DNA from 4 places in the Thalassobacillus hwangdonensis genome. Region 1 is predicted to be linked to each of the others. Evidence: riboswitches for the same ligand, from Rfam matches in the RefSeq annotation. Region 1 holds a riboswitch; each other region holds the start of a gene.

The links. Region 1 has a riboswitch for cyclic di-GMP ahead of ACFQ2J_RS12100 (DUF192 domain-containing protein). Riboswitches for the same ligand answer to the same signal wherever they lie in the genome.
Region 2: another riboswitch for cyclic di-GMP. It lies ahead of ACFQ2J_RS13940 (anti-repressor SinI family protein); the one in region 1 lies ahead of ACFQ2J_RS12100 (DUF192 domain-containing protein).
Region 3: another riboswitch for cyclic di-GMP. It lies ahead of ACFQ2J_RS17230 (HD-GYP domain-containing protein); the one in region 1 lies ahead of ACFQ2J_RS12100 (DUF192 domain-containing protein).
Region 4: another riboswitch for cyclic di-GMP. It lies ahead of ACFQ2J_RS13595 (hypothetical protein); the one in region 1 lies ahead of ACFQ2J_RS12100 (DUF192 domain-containing protein).

What each region holds. Positions count from the first base shown of each region.
Region 1 is NZ_JBHTKL010000005.1:516,615-522,297, forward strand. Features, by position in the region: gene ACFQ2J_RS12095 (helicase C-terminal domain-containing protein) at 1-835, shown strand, start outside; cyclic di-GMP riboswitch class I at 1,173-1,259, shown strand; gene ACFQ2J_RS12100 (DUF192 domain-containing protein) at 1,424-1,762, shown strand; gene ACFQ2J_RS12105 (Flp family type IVb pilin) at 1,775-1,972, shown strand; gene ACFQ2J_RS12110 (Flp family type IVb pilin) at 1,978-2,157, shown strand; gene ACFQ2J_RS12115 (A24 family peptidase) at 2,257-2,778, shown strand; gene ACFQ2J_RS12120 (TadE/TadG family type IV pilus assembly protein) at 2,775-3,158, shown strand; gene ACFQ2J_RS12125 (TadE/TadG family type IV pilus assembly protein) at 3,170-4,075, shown strand; gene cpaB (Flp pilus assembly protein CpaB) at 4,087-4,779, shown strand; gene ACFQ2J_RS12135 (AAA family ATPase) at 4,794-5,636, shown strand; gene ACFQ2J_RS12140 (CpaF family protein) at 5,633-5,683, shown strand, end outside.
Region 2 is NZ_JBHTKL010000005.1:912,553-918,235, reverse strand. Features, by position in the region: gene ACFQ2J_RS13970 (response regulator) at 1-436, opposite strand, end outside; gene ACFQ2J_RS13965 (sensor histidine kinase) at 600-1,739, opposite strand; gene ACFQ2J_RS13960 (YigZ family protein) at 1,901-2,551, shown strand; gene ACFQ2J_RS13955 (anti-repressor SinI family protein) at 2,578-2,718, opposite strand; gene ACFQ2J_RS13950 (helix-turn-helix domain-containing protein) at 2,722-2,946, opposite strand; gene ACFQ2J_RS13945 (IDEAL domain-containing protein) at 3,214-3,663, opposite strand; gene ACFQ2J_RS13940 (anti-repressor SinI family protein) at 3,843-4,001, opposite strand; cyclic di-GMP riboswitch class I at 4,030-4,139, opposite strand; gene ACFQ2J_RS13935 (phospho-sugar mutase) at 4,323-5,683, opposite strand, start outside.
Region 3 is NZ_JBHTKL010000006.1:315,873-321,555, forward strand. Features, by position in the region: gene ACFQ2J_RS17215 (hypothetical protein) at 1-92, shown strand, start outside; gene ACFQ2J_RS17220 (sodium/glutamate symporter) at 136-1,551, opposite strand; gene ACFQ2J_RS17225 (pirin family protein) at 1,972-2,838, opposite strand; gene ACFQ2J_RS17230 (HD-GYP domain-containing protein) at 2,960-3,571, opposite strand; cyclic di-GMP riboswitch class II at 3,584-3,667, opposite strand; gene ACFQ2J_RS17235 (GGDEF domain-containing protein) at 3,873-4,952, shown strand; gene plsY (glycerol-3-phosphate 1-O-acyltransferase PlsY) at 5,225-5,683, shown strand, end outside.
Region 4 is NZ_JBHTKL010000005.1:827,434-833,116, forward strand. Features, by position in the region: gene ACFQ2J_RS13575 (DUF429 domain-containing protein) at 1-328, opposite strand, end outside; gene ACFQ2J_RS13580 (GntR family transcriptional regulator) at 506-1,228, shown strand; gene panD (aspartate 1-decarboxylase) at 1,343-1,735, shown strand; gene ACFQ2J_RS13590 (threonine synthase) at 1,894-3,105, shown strand; cyclic di-GMP riboswitch class I at 3,456-3,540, shown strand; gene ACFQ2J_RS13595 (hypothetical protein) at 3,608-4,108, shown strand; gene ACFQ2J_RS13600 (DUF5667 domain-containing protein) at 4,121-5,152, shown strand; gene ACFQ2J_RS13605 (ATP-grasp domain-containing protein) at 5,320-5,683, shown strand, end outside.

The sequences.
Region 1 (5,683 bases):
TCTTCAGCTTGTTGACGATCATTATGTCATCTTTGGACAGAAAGGGAACGAGAACGGTTCCATCCATCTCTACTGTCTCGATCCTTCATTGTTAGTAGGGAAAATCAGCTCAGGATTTGCATCCTCCATTTTCTTCTCGGCTACCTTGTCTCCTTTTGGTTATTACAAGGATATGCTTGGAGGAGCGAAAGAGGACTATATTCTGAAGCTTCCATCCCCTTATGCAAAGGAACAAATGCAGATCAACATCTTTCCTTTATCGACGAGGTATAAAGATAGAGAAAGGACGAGCATGCTTCTGGCGATGGCGTTGTACGATATGGTAAGTGAAACGAGTGGGAATCACTTATTCTTTTTCCCTTCCTATCACTATATGGAACAAGTCTATCGGGAATGGTTGCGTCTCGGGGTTGAGGCGGACACAATCATTCAGGATTTCGGCATGTCGGAAAATGAACGAGACAGTTTTCTGGCTGCATTTCAGCCGGACCTGAACAAACCATTGGTAGGATTCGCAGTCCTTGGTGGCGTGTTTTCGGAAGGTGTCGATCTTCGGGGTGAACGATTGAATGGAGTTGCAGTCGTGGGAATCGGACTTGCTCCAAGGTCATTTGAAAAGGAACTGATTAAAGAATATTTTAACGAAAAAGGGAAGAACGGGTATGATTATGCTTATGTGTATCCAGGGATGAACAAAGTACTTCAGGCAGGAGGGCGTTTGATCCGCTCTGAGGAGGATAAAGGGAAGATTCTCCTGGTGGATGATCGTTTTCTAACTAACAAATATAATTACCTGCTACCTGAAGAGTGGAAGCATTACACGGTCATTCGCTGATTTGCGACAACATTTCCCGGGAAATAGGAAACGAAATTAGACCAATTTCAACTTTTTTCGGTTTTTTTTAAAATTTAAGTGATTCTTTACTATCATGCCTAATATCCTGAAAAACCAATTTTAAATTGAAATATATGTTAAATAAATAGATAAAAAAGAATGGTTAATAAAATGGTTGCGATGTCGGTATAGTATAAAATAATTATCTAAATATTCTGAATTATATAAAGCTACCAGTGTGCAATTGGAGATATGTGTGTCTATTGTCCGATTCCTTTTTTGCTAGATCGTTTATATGATGAACGCAAGAGATCAGTCGGAAGACTTATAAACTGTATCTCGATAAAGGCAAAACTGATGAAAGTCAGTGACGCAAAGCTATAGGGGCTAACGTGCATATGCACTAAGCCAGCCAGCTATCGAAGGATCCAGGGGCATACTGGTTTATACATAACAAAGGAAGAAGGAAGCATTTTGTATTTTGTATGGCTTCTTTCGTTCGCGGTTTGTGTATGGCTGGTAACATAACCTCGCCTTCGGTAAGGCAGGGTTATTTTTTTTTGAAATGGAGGTGAAAGGTTGAAGGTAGTGAACCTGAGTAACGAACAACTACTTGCTGGTGAAACTCGTCAGGCATATCGGTTCTTTCAGCGACTGAGAGGCTTGATGTTTACAGGCCAACTTAACTCAGGAGCCGGATTGCATATTAAGCCCTGCAGATCCATTCATACTTTCTTCATGAATTACCCGATCGATGTTGTGTATGTGAATGAATTGAATGTAGTCATTGCAATTGATGAGTCGATGGAACCAGGTAAGCTTGGAAAGGTCTATGCTGATGCAGCTTCCGTAGTGGAGCTTCCAGTCGGTACTGTAAAAAAAACGATGACGAAACAGGGGCATTCCCTTGATTTCGTAAATAATTGAGGAGGAATTGGAATGGTAGAAAAAATGAAAAATCTAGTAGTCGAAGAAGAAGGTCAGGGAATGACAGAATACGGGCTTGTACTAGGGATTATCGCAGTTGCGGTTGTTGGTACACTGGCAGTTCTACGTGATGAAATCGTATCGTTGTTCACAAATGCTAAAGATGCAATCGTCGGAACAGAAAGCGGAGATTCTTCTGCAGGTAGTTGATTGAAATGATCAGAAAACTCTTGTTGGATGAGGGTGGCCAAGGGATGTCCGAGTACGGGTTGGTTATTTCATTTATTGCCTTTAGTGCATTCGTGACAATCATTGTCCTTCGAGAAAATATCGTAACAATGTTCAAGGAGGCAATCGGTGTCGTCTCCGAAGGGAACAACGTCTTACATCCTTAGTAAACAGCACTTATATTATTTTCGTACGTCAGCCTTACGTGTCCGAATGCGTGAGGCTCTTCTTTTACTAAATCGTTTCATTTTAGAGAGGTGATAGGGATGGATCTCCTGGATATGATCTTGATCCTTCTTCTGATTGTATGCGTGATCACGGATATCCGAAGCCGGAAAATCTATAATAAAGTTCTCTTTCCAACATTCCTGCTTGCATTGACGCTACATCTTGTGCAGTCAGGACTTCCCGGATTTAGCAACAGTATCCTCGGGTTACTTACAGGATTAGGCTTGCTGCTCATTCCTTACTTGATGGGAGGGATGGGGGCTGGAGATGTGAAGCTCCTCGCTGTCATAGGGGCGATTAAAGGCGTCGGTTTCGTATTGGTATCAGCCTTATATATGGCATTGGTAGGCGGCGTTCTGGCATTATGTATTTTACTTTTCCGAAGAGGGGTGACGTCACGTTTGAGGGGGATCATTTACTGGCTTTGGGGCTGGAAAAATGGAGCGAAACTCTCTCTTGGAATTAATAAAGACGACTATAAAGCTACCTACCCTTATGGGGTTGCTATTGCGATTGGCACGTTGATCAGCTTTGGTCTCGATGGAGAGATTTTTCTATGATAAAAGATGAAAAGGGACAATCCCTTGTTGAACTGGCACTAATCCTTCCGGTACTATTGCTGCTTTTAGTGGGAATCATCGATTTCGGGCGCATGCTCTATTCTTACACTCATCTTCATATGGCTTCTCAGGAAGCCGTCCGTGTAGGAGGATTGGGTGGAGATGATCAGGAAATCGGTGTCTTTGCGAGGGACTATATTACATTTGAAGATAAGGACGCATTAGTCGTCGACATTTCCCCTGGTGACAGCGTCAGAAAATCAGGAGAATATGTGGAAGTGACATTGAAGTACCCATTTGAGATGGTGACCCCGATCATTGATCATTTTTTCACAGACCCCTTATGGATTGAGACTAGTTCAACGATCAGGGTCGAATGAGGAGTGATGTGATGAGGGCGTTTTTAAAAAAACAGTCTGGTGATGCATTGATTTTGACAGCGCTGGCATTGATGGTGCTACTAGTCGCTGTTGGGCTCGTTATTGATGGTGGAATGATCTTCATGAATAAGAGCCACTTGCAGAAAACGGCGAATGCCGCTGTGCTCTCAGGAGCGCAGGAGCTTACATTTGACGTAGAGGAAGCAGAACAAATAGTAAATGAAGTCGTGGACAAGCATGAGAAATCGATTGAAGTCTCAGGAATTACCGTTTCTCCAAACGAGAAAATTGAAGTGGAAGTAGAAAAAACGGTTCCATTGGCTTTCTCCAAGCTGTTTGGCAGGGAGTATGTGGTCGTTCGTGCGCATGCTGCAGCCGAACTTGGGGTGATGGGCAGAGCGATGGGAGCGGCACCGCTCGGGATCGATGACTCCATCGAACTGGAATACTACAAAGAATATCAGTTGAAGGTTGATGAAACCGAAGTGGATACAGGCAACTTCGGTGTCCTCGCTTTAGGAGGACCCGGCGCTAAAACTTACGAATACAACTTGAGACATGGATATGAAGATCAGATTGAAGTTGGCGATGTTTTAGATACACAAACAGGTAACATTGCAGGGAAAACAAGAAGTGTCGTACGGGAACTTGTGGACGGATGCACGGAACTCCCGAGAGATGTATCCGACAGGGAGTGTTCCAGAGTGCTTTTAGTCCCTGTATATGAACCTTACAATCAGACATCAAATCAAATGAAACAAGTGAAAGTGACTGGGTTCGCGTATTTTTACATTACCGATCCAATGTCCAGTAGTGATACATCCATTACCGGAATGTTCATTAAACGTGCAGGAACAGGATTTACACATCCATCTGCCCTCAGCAAAGGGGCATACAGCATTCGACTAACAGAGTAGGTGAAAAAATCATGCGTTCAAAATTAATACTGGTGTTAGCCTTGGTTATGGGGTTAATTACAACGATGTTGTTTTTTAATTATATGAAACAGTTTGATGAAGCGAAGGCCGTTAACGAAACAACGGTGGAAGTGGTCGTTGCGAAGTCGAAGATCAGTGAAAATGTTCAGATTACCTCTGCCATGCTGGAAATGAAATCCGTACCAAAGGACGCTGTTCATTCCCAGACGTTGAAGTCAGTAGGAGAAGCAGCGGGGAAAATAGCAAAGAGTGATATTGAAACAGGTGAGATGGTCTTATCTTCACGACTGGCAGATCAACAGAAGGAAGATATTTTCGTGTCCAGGAAAGTGCAGGAAGGGTACCGCGCTGTTTCCGTTGGAGCAGACTTTGTAAGATCAGTTTCCAACTTGATTGAGCCGGAAGACTTCGTTGACGTCATTTTTACTGAAGTGGTGAAGGTTTCAGGCGAGGAAGACAAAATTGAAACGGAAATCATCCTGGATCGGGTGCGTGTATTGGCAGTTGGCAGATATATGGTGGAGTCGACAGAGGACGAAGATGAGCATGAGGAGTACAGTTCTGTCACATTGGAACTTACGGATAAAGAAACCATAAAGCTCGTCAATGCGTCTGAACGAGGCTACATCCATTTAGCCATGCATTCCAGAGTAAACCGTACGAGTGAAAAAGATTCTGAGTGAAGGTGGTGAGGAAGATGACTGAAGGAAACCCTTCTTCTGTAAGTAAAAGAGGAGAACTGATTGCTGTATGCAGTGCTAAAGGTGGGGTGGGGAGGACAACATTGACTGCTAATCTTGCTGTTGCACTGTTCAAGAAGAACATCCAGGTAGGGGTGCTGGATGGTGATCTGCAGTTTGGAGATATAAGCTTGGCTCTCGATTTGCATCCGACATTCACAATCAAAGATGTCATCGAAGAATTGGATCAGATCGATGAGCATACCCTTAACAGTTATTTGAGCAGGCATGATTCAGGGGTGAAAGTCCTTCCTCCGCCTGAACGACCGGAATTTGCAGAATTGGTTAAGGTTGAAGATTTCATGCATATCTCTGACACGCTTGTACGGATGTTCGATTACCTGCTCGTTGACACGGGAGTAGGTCTGCAGGATTTGACGGTTGAGGTAGCGGAAAAAGCAGATCAGATTCTTTTAGTGACAAACCTTGAGATGGCTACCTTGAAGAATACAAAGTTAATGCTGGAAACGTTCCGGAAGATCGGATTGCACGAAAAGGTGACGATTATAGTTAATCGTTCAAATATGGAGAGTGTCATCCAGGCGAAAGATGTGAGTGACATATTAGGGGTGAATGAACTCCTGTATGTCCCGAATGACTTTCAGGTAACTTCCCAGGCATTGAATCTGGGTATTCCCTTTGTTGTAAATCAGACAAAAGCGGAAGTCTCGAAAGCCATCTACAAGATGGCTGAACAACTGACATCACGTCGGACCATTACCACGTTCAAACCAGCACAGCCATCGATATTATCAAAGTTGTTCAGTAAAAAACGTCCGAAAGAAGGTGTGGATGAATGAGTCTGTTAAAACGCATCCAGGAAGTAGAGCCGATAAACGAGCAGGAG
Region 2 (5,683 bases), 400 kb from region 1:
CACTCGATTCAGCCAGGCGGCGGTATTCTGCCACTAGGTTGTGAGTGACTTTCGGGTGAAGGTAGGAACCTCCATCGCTGACCACCTTGATCGCATCGATCAATGCATCGGAATCCATCTCTTTCAACAGGTACCCCTGGGCGCCAGTCTTCAGCGCGTGTGTCACATAGTTTTCATCATCGTGGATGGACAGGATGATGACTTTCAGGTCTGGGTAGCGCTTGATGATTTCAGCAGTCGCTTCCACACCGTTCATGTTCGGCATGTTGATATCCATCAATACGATATCAGGATCGTGCTGCTCGATCAGGTCGATGGCCGTGTCCCCGTCATCGCCTTCAGCAACTACCTCAAATGAGGATTCGAAATCAAGAATTCGTTTTACGCCTTCGCGGAATAATTTATGGTCATCAATCAAAACAATCTTCGTGGTCATGGTAATTCCTCCCATATCCGGTTCTCTATATTTTTTAGTACTACGTTTTCCCCTAATCGGTTAAAGGGAAACCACTTGTTGGTCAAATGTATACTAGCCGATTTCCCTAGAGTTACATTTCATTATAAAACATTTCCATAAGTTTAGGTAGTGTTACCTGAAATTACCGGTTCAGCGGCATCTGTATCATGACCAGAGTCCCTTTTCCAAGCTTGGAGTCGATGGTCAGCTCTCCCTCAAGCATGTCAACGCGTTCACGCATGCCGACGAGGCCAAATGACTTGTCTTTTTTCACAGATGTATCGAAACCTTTCCCGTTATCCTTAATGATCAGGATGGCAGCATCATGTTTAAGTTCTGCTTTCACCTGGATTTCAGTCGCTTCCGCATGTTTCACCGCGTTCTGCACTGCTTCCTGGACAAGACGGAACAGCGCGACCTCGAATTTATTTTCAAGTCGGCGCTCACGGCCAAGTGGTGTGAATGTAATATCGATTCCGTCGTACTCCTTGACGGTAGCTAAATATTTTTTCAGTGTCGGGATCAGACCAAGGTCATCCAGTGCCATCGGACGCAAATCATAAATGATGCGGCGCACTTCATATAAGGCGCTGCGAACCATCATCTTCACATCCTTGATTTCCTGCAACGCTTCCTGAACACCACGTTCACGGAACGTGCGGTCGATCAAGTCGGAACGAATCATCACATTTGCAAGCATCTGTGCAGGACCGTCATGGATTTCACGTGACAGCTTCCGGCGTTCCTCTTCCTGCGCCTCGATGATCTGCAAGCCGAACTCCTGCTTTTCCTTAGCGTCTTCAAGAGCTTCGGTAACTTGACGGAAGTCGTCATTCAGGTAATTCAATACGACGGAGATTTTTCCAACGAGCCCTTCTGCGCGTTCAACCGTCTTCTCGAGGTTCGTCAACCGGCGCTCGAGATCATCCCGTCGTTCTCTTAGCTGCTTTTCTTTTTCTCTTTTTACAGAGAGTTTCATTTGCAGTTCATGGGTTTGTTCATACACTTCGCGGATTTCCTCTTCGGAATATTTCTTGAAGTGTTTACTGACTTCAGAGAGTCTTCTCCGGGAAAATCGGACCTGCTGTTCCAACTTGTCCCCTTCATCAATCAGGGAAATGACCTGCTGTTTCGTTTCCAGCAGTTCGTTATGAAGTTTTTCAAATTCATTGCGTGAATCTTCGCCGATATGAAAAATTTCATCTTTACTGTTGGATACGGTATCGACCATCTCTTTGATGATATGATCAAGTGCTTTTTCCCCAGTTTTCAATTCACTCATCCTAACTCTCCTCCATCAATTTTCACATACTCATTCGATTTTCCTATGTCGTTTTGTGGGGGTCTTCGTAAGAAAAAATACATTTATTCCATCCTTGAAATTTCATTTGCAGGGATGTTTTAACAGCCTTATAATTAAAGCTTAGGAGGTTTTCTAAAACCATGTTAGAAAGTTATTATACCGTAAAAAAAGAAGGATACACAGAGATAACGATACAAAAGTCACGCTTCATCGGCTATGTACGCCGATGTGATACCGAGGAAGAAGCACAGACGTTCATTAAGGAAATCAAGAAAAAACATAACGATGCCAACCATAATTGCTCGGCATATATGATCGGGGAACATGACCTGATCCAGAAGGCGAATGATGATGGGGAACCAAGCGGAACTGCCGGAGTACCTATGCTTGAAGTACTAAAACGAAAAGGGCTGAAGGATACTGCAGTCGTCGTTACAAGGTATTTTGGAGGAATAAAACTTGGTGCAGGCGGTCTGATCCGTGCTTATTCGAGTACTACCTCGGAAGCGATCAAAGCGACTGGAATCGTAAAACGACAATTGATGCGGGAAATGACAGTAAAGGCGGATTACTCACTTCTTGGTAAATTGGAAAATGAAATTCGAAACTCAAGTTTCCATCTGGAGACGATCAACTATCTCGAAATTGTGGAATTGGTTGTCTACGTAGAAAGTGGACGTGAAGACGAATTCTCGAATTGGATCACCGATTTAACAAGTGGCCAGGCAGAGCTCATTCATGGAGATGTCAACTATGCAGAGATTGAGGTAACTGATGACGAGATAGAATAATCCCGCGACAATGTTATGTCACGGGATTATTCTTTACTTCCATCATTATTTGTTTGCAGCAATCGTTCAACATCTTGAATCGACAACCCTAACCCTTTCGCTTCCTTCATCAGCATGATCCACTCTTCATCCAGTACTTTCGTTTCCACCGCGTTCACCATCTCCATTCATTAACTGCTTTTTTCGTCCTTTGAGGCAAACTTCCAGGCAACAAGCTGCTCAATCGTAACGTCCAGCGTCTTCGATAGCTTTCTCAGTACAATCAATGATGGATTTTTTTGGACCCCGCGCTCGATATTGCTGATATAGGATTTAGACACCCCCGACCTTCTCGAGAGCTCACTCAGAGATATACCTTTGTCCAATCGCAGTTCTTTCAATCGTCGTCCAATCAATGTACAAACCTCCACTCAGTAAGGTCGTTCTTTAAAAAGAACTGCAAATCAAAAAAATAATTAGTACGTCAGCGTTCTGAACGTTCTTAATAAAGAATTATTAATTTCATTATAAAGAACAATACTATGCTTGAAAACCCCTATATCCTTTCATATTATGCAGGTTATCGTTCATCTTATGCCATTTTCTCATTTTTTCGCCATCCTGCACACTTTTTCACCTTTTCCCACAAAAATGGATGCCTGAATTTAGGCACCCACTAGTCATCAACTTCTTATCGTTTGGTTCAGCTTCTGGGTCAATTGATTGAAAAGCACTTCATCCCCATTATCAATGGCTTTGTCAATCAACCTGCGAAGGTTCCCTTTTTCCAATTCTTCGAACAAGCCAATGGACTCTGAGGGATCTTCTTCTTTTTCTTCGATTCGGTCATGCGTTTTTAAAATCGACTGGATCTGAGTCATGAATTCCGGCAGCACGAGCAGATCCGCAACTGCCACATAAATCACTTTTTTACCTCTTTGGAAAACAAAAATATCATAGACGTTATGAATCCGGTTTTTCTTGCGATCGATGATAATCTCTTTCGATTCTTTCGGAATGAAGTGATACAACTGTCCGTCCACCAATACAGAAAAGTACTGATATGCAAGCACGATGCGCGTGTAGTGGCTGTCTTCTTTCACATAATAGGGCTTGAGCATCTTAACGGTCAACAACTTGTCCACCCCCATAGAATTCTGAATATTCAGTATTCATAATTATAGTATGTGACAGATCGTTGAAAAAGAAAAGCTTTTTTTCTCTGTAAAAATTAACAAAGCCGTATTTGCTCCTTAGGTCCCAGGGCAACGTACGGCTTGCGTCTTATCTTTCTATACAAGATCTCAGTCGTCTAAATGCCGGCAGATTTGCTCTGCAGTGTCGGCTTTCTCTCTGCTCTTTCTTTTAAAAATGCTTCAACTTCTTGTTTCGATAAACCTAAGGCTTTGGCTTCTGACATCAATACTACCCACTCGACATCGATTGCTTCCTTGCGCCAATTCGTTTGCATGAATGATCATCCTCCATCATCCATCACCTTAGGCAGCTCGGCCATCTTCGCTCTTTTTTATGTATGGATCCCGGGAAGAGCAGCATTAGATCCGAAGCTTTGCGTCCTTACCTTTCGATAAGTTTGCCTTTGACTAGCGACTTATTTTTAATTTTCTGATAAATACAGTCTACTATACTATCTGACAAATTACTAGTCCTTTTATAACATTTACATAGGTATAAAGTTGCGTTTTAGCATACTCAAAATGCAGGATTTGTCGATGTATGGTAATAGAATAATTTTGACCAAAAAAGGCCACCATTCAGGCGGCCTTTCGGATTAAACGAGTGCATGCAATTTTTCATTCACATAGGTTTTCAGTTGTTCGAGGCGATCCAGACTTTCGTTGAAGGAATCCGACTTCACCCCATAATAGAATTTAATTTTCGGCTCCGTACCTGATGGACGAAGGCAGAACCAGCAATCCTCTTCCAAGATGAATTTAAGTACGTTCGATTTCGGCAGTGTAATTTCACTCTCTTTACCTTCTGCCACGTGGTGGCGCTTGGAGGATGCATAGTCTTCGACAGCGACGACCTTCAACGATCCTACTTGATCGATTTCCATGCCACGGAAGGCTTCCATAATTGATTGGATTTTTTCAGTACCTTCTTTTCCATCAAGCTTGATGGATTGCAGGTCCTCCACGTAATAGCCATAACGCTGATAAAGTTCGTCCAGCGCTTCCAGCAGCGTCTTCCCTTTCGACTTCCAGAACAAGGCCAGTTCTGCAGCAAGGATAGCAGCCTGGACTGCATCCTTGTCACGAGCGAATTCTTTTACGAGGAAACCGTAGCTTTCTTCATAACCGAATAAAAATTCATATTCTCCGGTGCGTTCGAATTCACGAATTTTTTCTCCGATGAATTTAAAGCCTGTCAAGGTGTCGAGGGTCGCGACATCATAGTAGTCTGCGACTTTGCGGCCGAACTCGGACGTTACGATCGTCTTGATAAGTAGTCCATTATCCGGAAGATCCGAATGCTGGGAAAGGATGTAATCCAGCATCAGCGCGCCGAGCTGGTTTCCGGATAGTACCGTATAATCATCATCTGCATCCGGTACAGCTACACCGAGGCGATCTGCGTCAGGATCCGTGCCGATCAGAATATCCGCGCCTACCTGCTTCCCTTTTTTAATCGCAAGTTCGAATGCCTGATGCTCCTCAGGATTCGGAGATTCCACTGACGGAAATTCAGGGTCAGGCTGTGCCTGTTCTTCGACGGTATGCACGTGTTTCAAGCCCATCTGCTTCAGGCCTTCTTCGACCAGGAACTTCGCTGTACCGTGAAGCGGTGTGAAGACGACTTGCAATTCGTCAGCCATGTCGTGATTCATATGCGGATTGAAGCTTACCGAACGAAGCTCTTTCAAATAAGCATCATCCACTTTCTTATCGATCCATTCCAGCAAGCCTTGTTCTTCCAACTCAACTTGGTCAGCTACATCGACAGTGAGTTCGTTTTCGACCTGATTGACGTAATCGATGACTTCAGCTGCCTGCTCCAATGGCAGTTGTCCGCCATCTTCGTTGTACACTTTGAAGCCGTTATATTCGGGCGGGTTGTGGCTCGCTGTGATGACAATACCACCTGCCGTGTGCAGGTAACGTACCGCAAACGAAAGTTCAGGAGTCGGGC
Region 3 (5,683 bases), on a different contig from region 1:
ACCTGATCTCACCGAGCAAAAAAGAACGTTTCGTTATGACACCATTATCAGGGGTCACTTTCATCCTATGTTTATTTATCGTCTTATCCTAAAACCATAAAAAAATGCTGCCTCATCAGAGACAGCATTTTCAACTTAAGATCCTTTTTTACCGAAATAGAATAATCCTGCTAACACACCAGTCAATGACATGACTGCTGCGAACGCCAACATCGGCACCGCTCCGAATTGCGCGATGAATGGAACGGATAAGGCTGTTACAAGCCCCCCGCCAAGGAACGGTTCATACACCAATTGTTTATAACCGAATGCTTCGAACGCAGGCGATTTGCTATCCGGATCGACAATCCTCATGAGTAACAGTCCTGTTGCAGTAACACCCATGGATTGACCGAAGTCCCCAATACCACGTTCAAACCAATATTGCGGAATGATTCTCGGAGCAAGAACCAGGAAACCAACAACGTTCCATGTGATTCCAGCAACTGCCAGCACAATGAATGGCACAAGGTATTCGCCAATGACATCGAGTGACACAGAAGCAATCGCGGTCAAAATAAGGATATCCAGTGCAAAACCTTGGATACGAGCAATCATCGGACGGTCTAACACATCATGTTTATCCGTCTTATCAAAGAACAACTGTAAGAGTATGCCCCCGATCATTGCAATAGGGAACAATGGCACATAGGTCATGATTTCACTATCCGTCCAAGCACCCCATGTCACACTTTCTAATGCAATCAGTCCCTCCAGGATGACATACCCGATGAGAACTGCCAGTGAAATGAGCGCAAAGTGGAAGGATAACGGTTCGATTGATTCTGGTCTTACTGTCATATTAGCTGCAGGTTCACGATTTTGGAACTCCATGATACCCTTCTTTTTCAAATTAGAGAATTCTTTAACGTCTTTGACAATCTCTGTCTTCTCTTTTCTGACTGCCCAGTTGATCATGATGATACCGAAAATGACACCAGATAAAATACCAACTGTAGCTAAACCGATTGCCAGATCAAACGCTTCAGGAAAGCCTAGATCCTCAAACGTCTGGGCCATACCTGCCGCTGTACCATGACCTCCTTCAAAGGCAACCTCGATAAGGGCACCCGCCATTGGAGGTATATCGTAGAATGGCACGAGGATCAGCAATACTACCAATAGACCGACGACATATTGTCCCCAGCCAATTGCCCAACCGAAAGCTAACTGCGGGCCCCCATAATTCCAAATATTCTTAAGTGTGGGCGTCTTCGCCCCAAGGAATAAGGCCGCAAATACAATGTTAATCAGCAGGCCAGGTAATGCTTCCCAAACCTGAGTGATCCCTTCAGTCATGATTCCATTCGTGAAAAAGTTGTCTTCTGAAACGAAGGGGGTAACTAACTTACCAAGCACCTGAGGACCAAGAAGTAAAGCTAGAAAGCCACCGATGATGGATGAAGGCAGAAATAAATTTTGGAAGATCGGAAATTTAATCCGGATCAGCTTCCCTAACAGCAAGAAAATCGAAATATATACTAAGGCAAAACCTATCTGGGCAGGCGTCATTTTACCTCTCCTTTACATTAAATATCTTAGAGAGAGTTATACCCTGTGGACGCTATTTGCCAAACATAGGAAAAAGATTTCATAAAAGTCAAATTTTTTGTGCATTTTCAATCACAGGAATTGAATGCCTATTAAGGGGTGTGGGAGATTGAAAAACTTTAAGAAAGAGTATCCAATTCTAAAACAGGATGAATACCATCGGAAAATGAAAAAGAAAAACAAAGGGCTTGTCATTGATACTATTACCGGTTTTATTAATTTTTTATTGAAGATAATCTTTAGATAATCCTAGCTCCACATAAATGTGCGTTGGAAGAAACAAATTATTGCTCAAAAAAAGAGGAGCTCAGAAATCGAAGCTCCTCCTTTTTAATACACACATATTAACAACTAATCTCGACAGATGGCACTTTAGTTATTTTATACTGCCGGCGGTCCAAACTTTCCGTTGCGGAAATCTTCGTATGCCTGCTTAATTTCTTCCATTGAATTCATGACAAATGGACCATGCGCGACCACTTGCTCACGTATCGGCTTGCCGGAATAAACGAGCACTCTCGTTCGGCGCTTTTTGGAAGTGACCTTCAGTTCGCTTGTTGCGTCGTTAGGAGCCTCTTCGTTAAAGCTCAGAGTTGCTACACCATGTTTGTTCAAATTCACCGGATCTTCCCCGATATCTGCTGAACCGGCAAGGACATATGCGAACGCATTGTGATTCTCTGGCAGGTCGAGGGTGAACGAAGCACCTTCTTCCATCGTCAGTTCCGTCAACGTGATCGGTACGATAGAATCCATCGGGCCTTTCACACCTGCCACGTTTCCTGAGAAAACTTTTGCCTGGCCGCCATCAAATCGTACGACCGGCGCGTCTTCACCATAAAGGTTCTGATATCTCGTTCCGGTGAATTTCTTTTCCTTCGGCAGATTCAGCCATAGCTGAAGGGTATGCGCGATATCATCTTCGACACCGTCCTCCGCGTGCCTTGCTCCGCCACCGGCATTCATGTACTGAACGTCACCTGGCTCAAGGATATCTCTTCCCCCACCATTGTCGATGTGCTCCAGCCTTCCATCGACGACATAGGTGATCGTCTGGAAGCCGCGGTGTGGATGATCGGTGAATGTTCCCTTCTTGAACCAGTCTTCCGCCATCAGGATGAACGGATCGAACATCTCGAACTGGCCAGCAGGCAGGACCCACCCTTTCTGGATCGAAGGGAATCCTACCTCATCGTATTTCACATACCACTGTTTATCTACATTACGTTTGAACTCTGCCACACTTATCCTTCCCTTCCTACTTTCTTGATTCTATTCTAGGAACAGTAGGAAATAATGTCCAAATATGTGCCCGAAATAAAATTAGAGGCTCCCATACACATTGTGCTGGGAGCCTCATTCTTTAAATTTATAAAGGAAGAGATTTTTTCATACTCTTCTCACGGATGAATTCTTCAAAGAGATCGACATAATCTGCATCATAGTGGGTATCCCCATGCTTCCTCAAGTCTTCAAGCGCCTCTCCTGGTGTGAAAACTTTCCCATAGGATCTTGCACTTATCATGGCATCATAACTATCGATGATCCGCAAGATTCTCACACAGGAATCCAGCCTTGCACCCTGCAATCCATAAAGATAGCCGGAACCATCGAGGTTTTCGTGATGATACAAGACCACATCTGGTTCTAATTTAATGTCCGTATGGTCACTCAAAATTTCAGTACCATATCGCGGATGCCCTTTTAAAATATGCCACTCCATATTAGTAAGTGGACTTCGCTTCTGTAAGATGCGCTTCGGGACCTGCAGCTTTCCGATATCGTGAAGCAGCACAGAAAGCACCCGTGAAGGCACCAGCATTTTCGACAATGACCAATAATCACAGAACCTTACATAATAATCGGTTACCTGTAACGAATGTTGATATGTAATGGCGTCATGTTTCCGGAGCTGTTCTAGTAAATCCTTTGCAGAAGGAGAATACACATTTAAGTAATAATCCAAAGGGGAAAAACTCATCTTTCATACCTCCATTTAGGAGCCGGTTGCACTAGTGACTCCCGATAACTCAAGTGCCCACATGAAGAGTTATCGTTCATTGCCTTCTCTTCGTTGATGTGTGAAGCAGTTATAGCCTTGCTTTGTACCTATTATAATCACTTTTCGGCTTTAATACTAGTTCATACTGGTGAGGAAAAAGGAATTTTATGATTATTTCACAAAGATTTTACATTCTCTTTTCGACATATTTCTTAAAAATGCTATACTTTTAGATAACTATATTTGTAACGATTACCAGTAATGGAAATAGGTGATTTATTTGATTAAGGATCTCGCAGCAAACGCTGCTGTTCTCATATCCTGCTTTTATTTGATGAGTAAAATCTTCCCCAAACCTTTGAATTCCAAGAACTCCTTGAAGACCTCGATAGGTTACGGCTTCTTCTTTGGACTACTCGGCTTACTATTGATGTACTTTTCCATCCAGGCGACTGATACTGTCAGGGTTGACTTGAGACATCTGGCTATCCTCTTCATAGGTTTTTATGGTGGCATTCCTGCCACGATTGTAACGACGGTAATCATTGCAGGAAGCCGTTTCTTCTTCGGTTTTACTGAAGCAGCTTACGTTGCTGTAGCACTCTCCCTGCTGTTGGGAGGCTGTGTAATTTTGCTAGCTAAATATGCACAAATCGACAGCATAAAAGTCAAAATGTTTTTCGGGAATATCATAGGCATGTTATTTGTAACGATCGCATTATATATCACAATCAGTGATGAAGCGTTACGCCAGGAAATCTTACTTTTCTATTGGCCGTTTGGAATCATTGCAGGGCTCTTAGCAGTGAAAGTATTCATTGATATGCAGGAAGCCAACCGCTTATTCCACTTCTATAAAGAATCGGCCGAAGTGGACTTCTTGACTGGACTGAACAACGTACGGCAATTTGACTACTATTTGAATATCTTTACAACCAGGTTTAAAGAAAAGCATGAGAGTTTATCCATTCTGGTAATTGATATCGATCATTTCAAGAAAGTGAATGATACTTACGGCCATGATGCAGGGGATGAAGTGCTGAAACAGCTTGGAGCGATCTTAAACGAGACCTCTCGGGACATGGATATTGTCTCGAGAAACGGCGGTGAGGAATTCTCAATATTGCTTCCTAATTGCAGGCTTACCCAGGCGACTGCTGTTGGAGAACGGATAAGAAAGCGGGTAGAAAACAACACGTTTGTCTTACCGGACAATCAGCCGCTCCATATAACTGTTTCCATCGGGGCTTCGAGCCTGACGAAGCAGGACGTAGTAATCAAAGACTTCCTGAAACGTGCCGACGTCGCTTTATACGAAGCAAAAGAAAGCGGCCGCAACAAACTATGCATCGCCCAATAATAGAGGAGCCGGGATTCACTTTCCCAGCTCCTCTATTGCTTTAACGCATTGAGGGACAGTCCCCCGCTCTGCTAAAGCTTCACCGCGATGAGGGACTGTCACTCATCGCGGTGAAGTGCTAAGGCGTGAAATTTTCTGTGCCTGAGCTAACGGGTTCAGTTTTGGAAGAGAAACGAGCTGAGCAGTTATTACAAGAAGGGTTGCAGGAAAAAATAAATAACAAAGAGAAATACTTATAATAGCAAACTAATAATTGAGGAGACAATACTACTTTGAACATTTTAACTCTAATTTCAAGTTATATAATAGGTTCAATCTCATTTGCTTTAATAGTCGGTAAAGTGTTTTATAAGAAGGATATTCGCAATTATGGTAGTGGAAATCTTGGTGCAACGAATGCTTATAGAGTTTTAGGCATAAAAGCAGGAGTAATTGTTGCAATTGCAGATATATTAAAAGGTACACTTGCTTGTTTACTTCCGATAATACTTAGTTCTACGGTTAACCCTATTGTATGTGGTTTATTAGCCATATTAGGACACATCTTTTCTGTATTTGCTAGTTTTAAAGGCGGAAAAGCTGTAGCTACAGCGACTGGAGTTTTCTTGTTTTTGACCCCTTTAGGCGTTTTTGTTGGTTTCGTTGTATTTGTATTAACTTTGATCTTTACTAAGTATGTATCACTTAGTTCAATGTTGGCTTGTATATCATTATTCATTTACAGTCTAATA
Region 4 (5,683 bases), 310 kb from region 1:
AAATTCCCCGAAGCGTTAAGTATGCCATCCTTGTTAATGTAGGTGGCATTACGGAACTGCCGTTGAGGCCGTTGTCCTTCATCAATTTCCTCAATTGCTTGTCTTGTGGCCGATCGCCACCTCCATCCTGGTAAGATAATGGTGCATCAATTGCTACTGCTATGTCTTCGTACTGTTGAGCGGCAACGAGCGTAGTGATGATATCTTCATCAGAAGCACCAAGCATTAAATCATCCAATAGGAGTCGTTCGCCCTTTTGAGAAAAAACTGCTACAGCCGTATCTTTATGGTTACCTGGACCAGACAGGTCGATGCCGATGATTTTCATAAGCCATCTCCTTATCGTTATCTTGTATAAATTTTTGTTCCTATTATTGTACATGAAATAGCATACAAGAAATTATCATGTGCATCGATAATTTCAAATCAGAATTTTCTTTTAATAGATTTCCGTTTATACTATATGGTGGGGGGTATAACAACAGCATAGGACAGGGTGATGAGTATGACGTTGAATTATACAGATTCGGTTCCACTTCATATACAATTGAAACAAATCATTCAACAGTATATAGTAGAAGGTATTTACGAAGAGAAGATTCCGAGTGAACGTGCTTTTATTGATGAATATCATGTCAGCCGCAGTACGGTCAGGGAAGCGATCAATCTTCTTGTGAGAGAAGGTATCGTTGAAAAAAGACATGGCAAAGGGACCTACATAACGCTGAAGCCAATTGATGATTGGCTAGGTAATCTGAGCAGTACATCTGAAACGATTGAACGGATGGGGATGAAGCCTGGCGCAAAGTTGATTCATTCAGAAATCGTTCAGTTGAATGAACGCATGCAGAGGATTACGGGTCTCAAGGAAGCCTATCATTTCATACGGGTACGGTATGCAGACCGTACGCCGATTGGTGTTGAATATCACTATTATCCAACAGATATTGGCCGTAAGTTGAGTACGTATGATTTGAATGAAGTGACGCTCTATGACGTAATTGAATTAGAGTTGGGCATCAAGATGTTTGAAGCGGATCAAGTCATTCGGTCTGGGATGGTGCCCGAAGAGGTTGCAAAACTGCTTGATATATCCGATCGCACTTGTATTTTGATAACGGAAAGAAAATTGACCGATGTGAATGAGGAATTTGTAGAACTTGAGCAAGCATTTTATCGGTCGGACATGTATGCTTTTAAAATCAAATCATCCAGGAATCGTTCATGAATGCCGGTATCGTTACCGGCATTTTTTCATTCTATGTGCAACTGGTACGGACGTCCTTACAACATTGCCTATCGACAAGTTGTGTTATACGATATCAAAAAAGGAGGATTTAATATGCAACGCATGATGTGTAAAGGTAAAATTCACCGCGCTACAGTAACAGAAGCTGAACTTGATTATGTAGGTAGTATTACAATTGATTATAAGTTGATGAAAGAAGCAGATATCAAACCTTACGAAATGGTCCAGATTACGAACCTTAAAAATGCAACGAGATGGAAGACGTATGCTATACCTGCACCTGAAGGCTCGAAACGGATCTGCCTGAATGGACCTCCTGCCCACTTGTTTTCTCCTGGGGACATCGTCATCATCCTAAGTCTCGGCATGATGACAGATGAAGAAATCGAAACACTGAAGCCTAGGGTCGTTTTTGTTGATGAAGAAAATGAAATCACTTCCGTAGAAGAGCATGACTTACATTGGCCAGAAGGCGTCAAAGCCTGACACCGTTCTTCCAGCTGATCGCTTGATCAGCTGGGTTTCTTTTAACCTAGAAGCACCCTACTAGAATACGAGAATGAAAGTGTAACAACTCGCATCCAATCAAGAATGGGTGTGACTTAAATTTTCAAAATAGTCGGAAAAACCGAAGGAGGGCAAACATGAGATTTTGGTTTACATGTAATGGCTGTGGAAAAAACAAAACATTTGATTTAATTGAAACCAAATGTGAATGTGGTGGCACTTTGGGAGTAGAATATGACCTCGATATGGTGGCACATACATTTACGAAAGAAAGCCTGAAAGAACGGGTTCCTTCTATGTGGAGATATAAAGAGCTTCTCCCTGTCGAACATATGGAAAATGTCATTTCCTTAGGGGAAGGCTGGACGCCGCTCGTCCGCCTTGAAGAAGCGGAGAAAGAATATCCTGTCAAAAAGTTGTGGGTGAAGCGGGAAGAACAGAACCCGACTGGCAGCTTCAAATCACGCGGATCATCAGCAGCAGTGTCTGTAGCAAATGAGTATGGGGTCAAAAAAGTTGCCGTGAATTCTAATGGGAATGCCGCTTCAGCACTAGCTGCATATGCGGGCTACGCTGGAATGGAAGCATATGCGTTCGTGCCTAAGGATTGCCCAGGCCTGATTGTGGAAGAATGCATGCTGCACGGTGCTCATACGTTTTTGGTGGATGGTTTGATCCAGGATGCTGGAAAGCTGATCCAGGACGGAAAAAAAGAGCAGGGCTGGCACAATGTCGGCACATTGAAGGAACCGGGAAGAGCTGAAGGAAAAAAGACGATGGGATTGGAATTGGCAGAACAATTTGATTGGAACCTGCCAGACGTAATCATCTACCCGACAGGCGGTGGATCCGGTGTCATCGGGATGTGGAATGCGTTTCTGCAGCTGAAAGAGCTTGGGTTCATTGAAGGAGATCTTCCGAAAATCGTCAGCGTGCAGGAAGATGGCTGTCAGCCTATTGTTACTTCGATTGAAACTGAAAGTCCATTCTCTGCACAAACCTATGGAGTCGTGTCCAACCCGACCGGCATGCGAGTACCAAGCCCTCCGGATGGGGAACTGATCACTTCTATCCTACGTGATTCTAATGGGACAGCTGTTGCGGTTACCAAAGAAGAAATCAAAGATGCGCAGTCTTACTTCGGTAAGTATGGAGTTTCTTCATCACCGGAAGGATCCGCGACGATGGCAGGATTCAAACGGTTGGTAGAAGAAGGCTGGCTCTCTGAAGATGACGAAGTCGTACTATTCAATACCTCACACGCTATGAAATACTTACCATATGAAGTGTCGAACGTACCTACAGTAAAGAACTATCAGGATTGGATAGCGACTCAGCACGTATTTTAATGTAAAATGCTAAGCGTAAGCGCTTAGCATTTTTTTGTGAGCCAAGTGTAATCTGCTTTCCAGCGAGTCTTAAAAGGTTGCCGGCGAGTTTTTGAATTTACCGGCCACTTGCTCACCTTTACCGGCAACTTCCGGATTTTTCCGGCGCCATCTGAAATTTACCGGCGACTGACTCTTAATACTTACAATCTCTATACGCTTAGCACTTTTTGATCGCAATTTACGATAGGGTATTAGGTGTGTATATTTTCCTGATTAGTCCAATTATTCGGGTTTATATTCCTGATTTAGGCATAATTAGATAAAGCATCAAAGGTAATTATGGTATTATTAGATTATCAACTTCATATATTCGACAAAGGCAAACCTATTGAAAAGTAGGGACGCAAAGCTACAGGGGCTAAAGGTGTTTATCTATGCTTGCCAGCTGCCAATTACGTGTAAACCTATCCATGTAATTGGATAGGTTTATTTATTTTTTCAATACAAAGGAGGTTAGGATTTGAGATTCCGCAGCTTTATCGTAAGTATTTTGTTGTTATTTACATTAAGTGCATGTAATTCGCCTGAGGAGGTGCAAGGCAAACAAGGGAATTCTTCTAAAGAGAGTAAAGAATCGGTCTTATACGAAAATACTTCTTATCATTTATCTGTTGGGGAAATGGAAGGCTGGTTACTTGAAAAAGAGACAGACGAAGGTAGACTTCATGCGAAATTCACCAACAATCAATCGAAAGCAATTGTAACCGTAACCGAAACAACTAAATCTTTCGAAAACATCAAAGATGAGTTGAAAGATGGAGCGGGTAAAGTAGATGTGGTTCAAGATGATAAGGCTTCTATTTCTTTTATCTCTGGATTGAATGAAAAGATGAGAACAGATATTTATATAAAGAAACATCGAGAATTTACATATGTATTTACGTTCATTTCACCTCTCTCAGCTTATGAGAAGAAAGAGAATGAGATCAAAAAATTCTTGGATGAAGTCCATCTAAAATAAGGGGGATTTATAATGAGAAAAGTGTTAAGTGTAGGCGCTGCTTTCAGTCTGGTATTTTCAATCGGGATGACAGGTGTGTCTGCTGAAGAAGGACAGACCGATATTCAGTCTGAGTTTTATCAAACGATACGTTTTATGGAAGAGTCCACTTTTGAATTAACAAAGGATCAAAAGGAAAAAGTGCACTTATTGAATGAATTTGCCGAAAAGCGAATGAATGAAATAGAGACTGCATTGGAACGTGGGGAAGAAGAGCTTGCCTTACAATTGATTGATGAATTGGAAAATCTCATCGATCAAAAAGAGGAAAGTGTCACTGTACTGAAGGATGGAAGTGATTCGGAAACGATTGAAGATGATTCACTGGATGAAGCACTGGAGTCTTTGACTAAAGGTACAAAACAAATTGATGCCCTTCTTCAAAGAGATGACTTGCCTGAAGAGGCGAAGAAAGGTTTGGAAAAAGCGTTGGCTCAGCATCAAAAAGTACTGCTTGACTCCAAGACCTCAAAAGGCTCGGCTGAGGATGAAGACGAAGAAAAGAACGACGATAGTAATGATGATGAGGAACAAAAAGAAGAAAAGAACAGTAATAGAGATCGTGACCAAAATCGAGTAGATCGTAACGAAGATAAAGATGATGACAGAGATCGCCGCGATGACGATGATGACCAGGACGAAGATGAAGACGAGGACGATGACAGAGATCGCCGCGACGACGATGATGACCAGGACGAAGATGAAGACGAGGACGATGACAGAGATCGCCGCGACGACGATGATGACCAGGACGAAGATGAAGACGAGGACGATGACAGAGATCGCCGCGACGACGATGATGACCAGGGTGAAGATGAAGACGATGATGATGACAGAGATCGCCGCGACGATGATGATGACCAGGATGAAGATGAAGACGAGGACGATGACAGAGATCGCCGCGACGACGATGATGACCAGGATGAAGATGAAGACGAGGACGATGACAGAGATCGCCGTGATGACGATGAAGATGACGAAGATGAAGATGACGATGAACAGTGAGACGACGATTGATGTAAGGATGATTTAATAATTGGCTTTGTAAAAAGCGCTTGTGAGGATATGACTTCTCCCAAGCGCTTTTTAATTTTCAGTGGAGAGAGGTGATATCAATTGACTTCTATTTCTACTATACTGTGAATAGTAGTTAATTCAGGGAGGCATCTTACATGCTAGGCTGGCTGATTGTAAATAGTTTTACTGCTTCATCTAAAAAGTTTCAGGACAATTACGACTTACTTCAGAAAGCTGCAAATCTAAGAAACATTTCTCTGACGATTAAAACAGATATTGATTTGTTTTATGTCTTACATAAAGAAGAGAGTAAGAATACAAAACCTGATTTCGTTATTTCTTGGAACAATGATGTATTTCTGGCAAAGTACTTGGAGAGCTTGGGCGTTCGTGTTTTCAATTCATCGGAAGCAATTGAACATACTGCAAATAAAGCGCTGACCCATATTCGTCTGAATGATTGCGGTTTACCAATGCCGAAAACGATTCTGGCACCGGTCAACTTCAATCAGTCCGAGG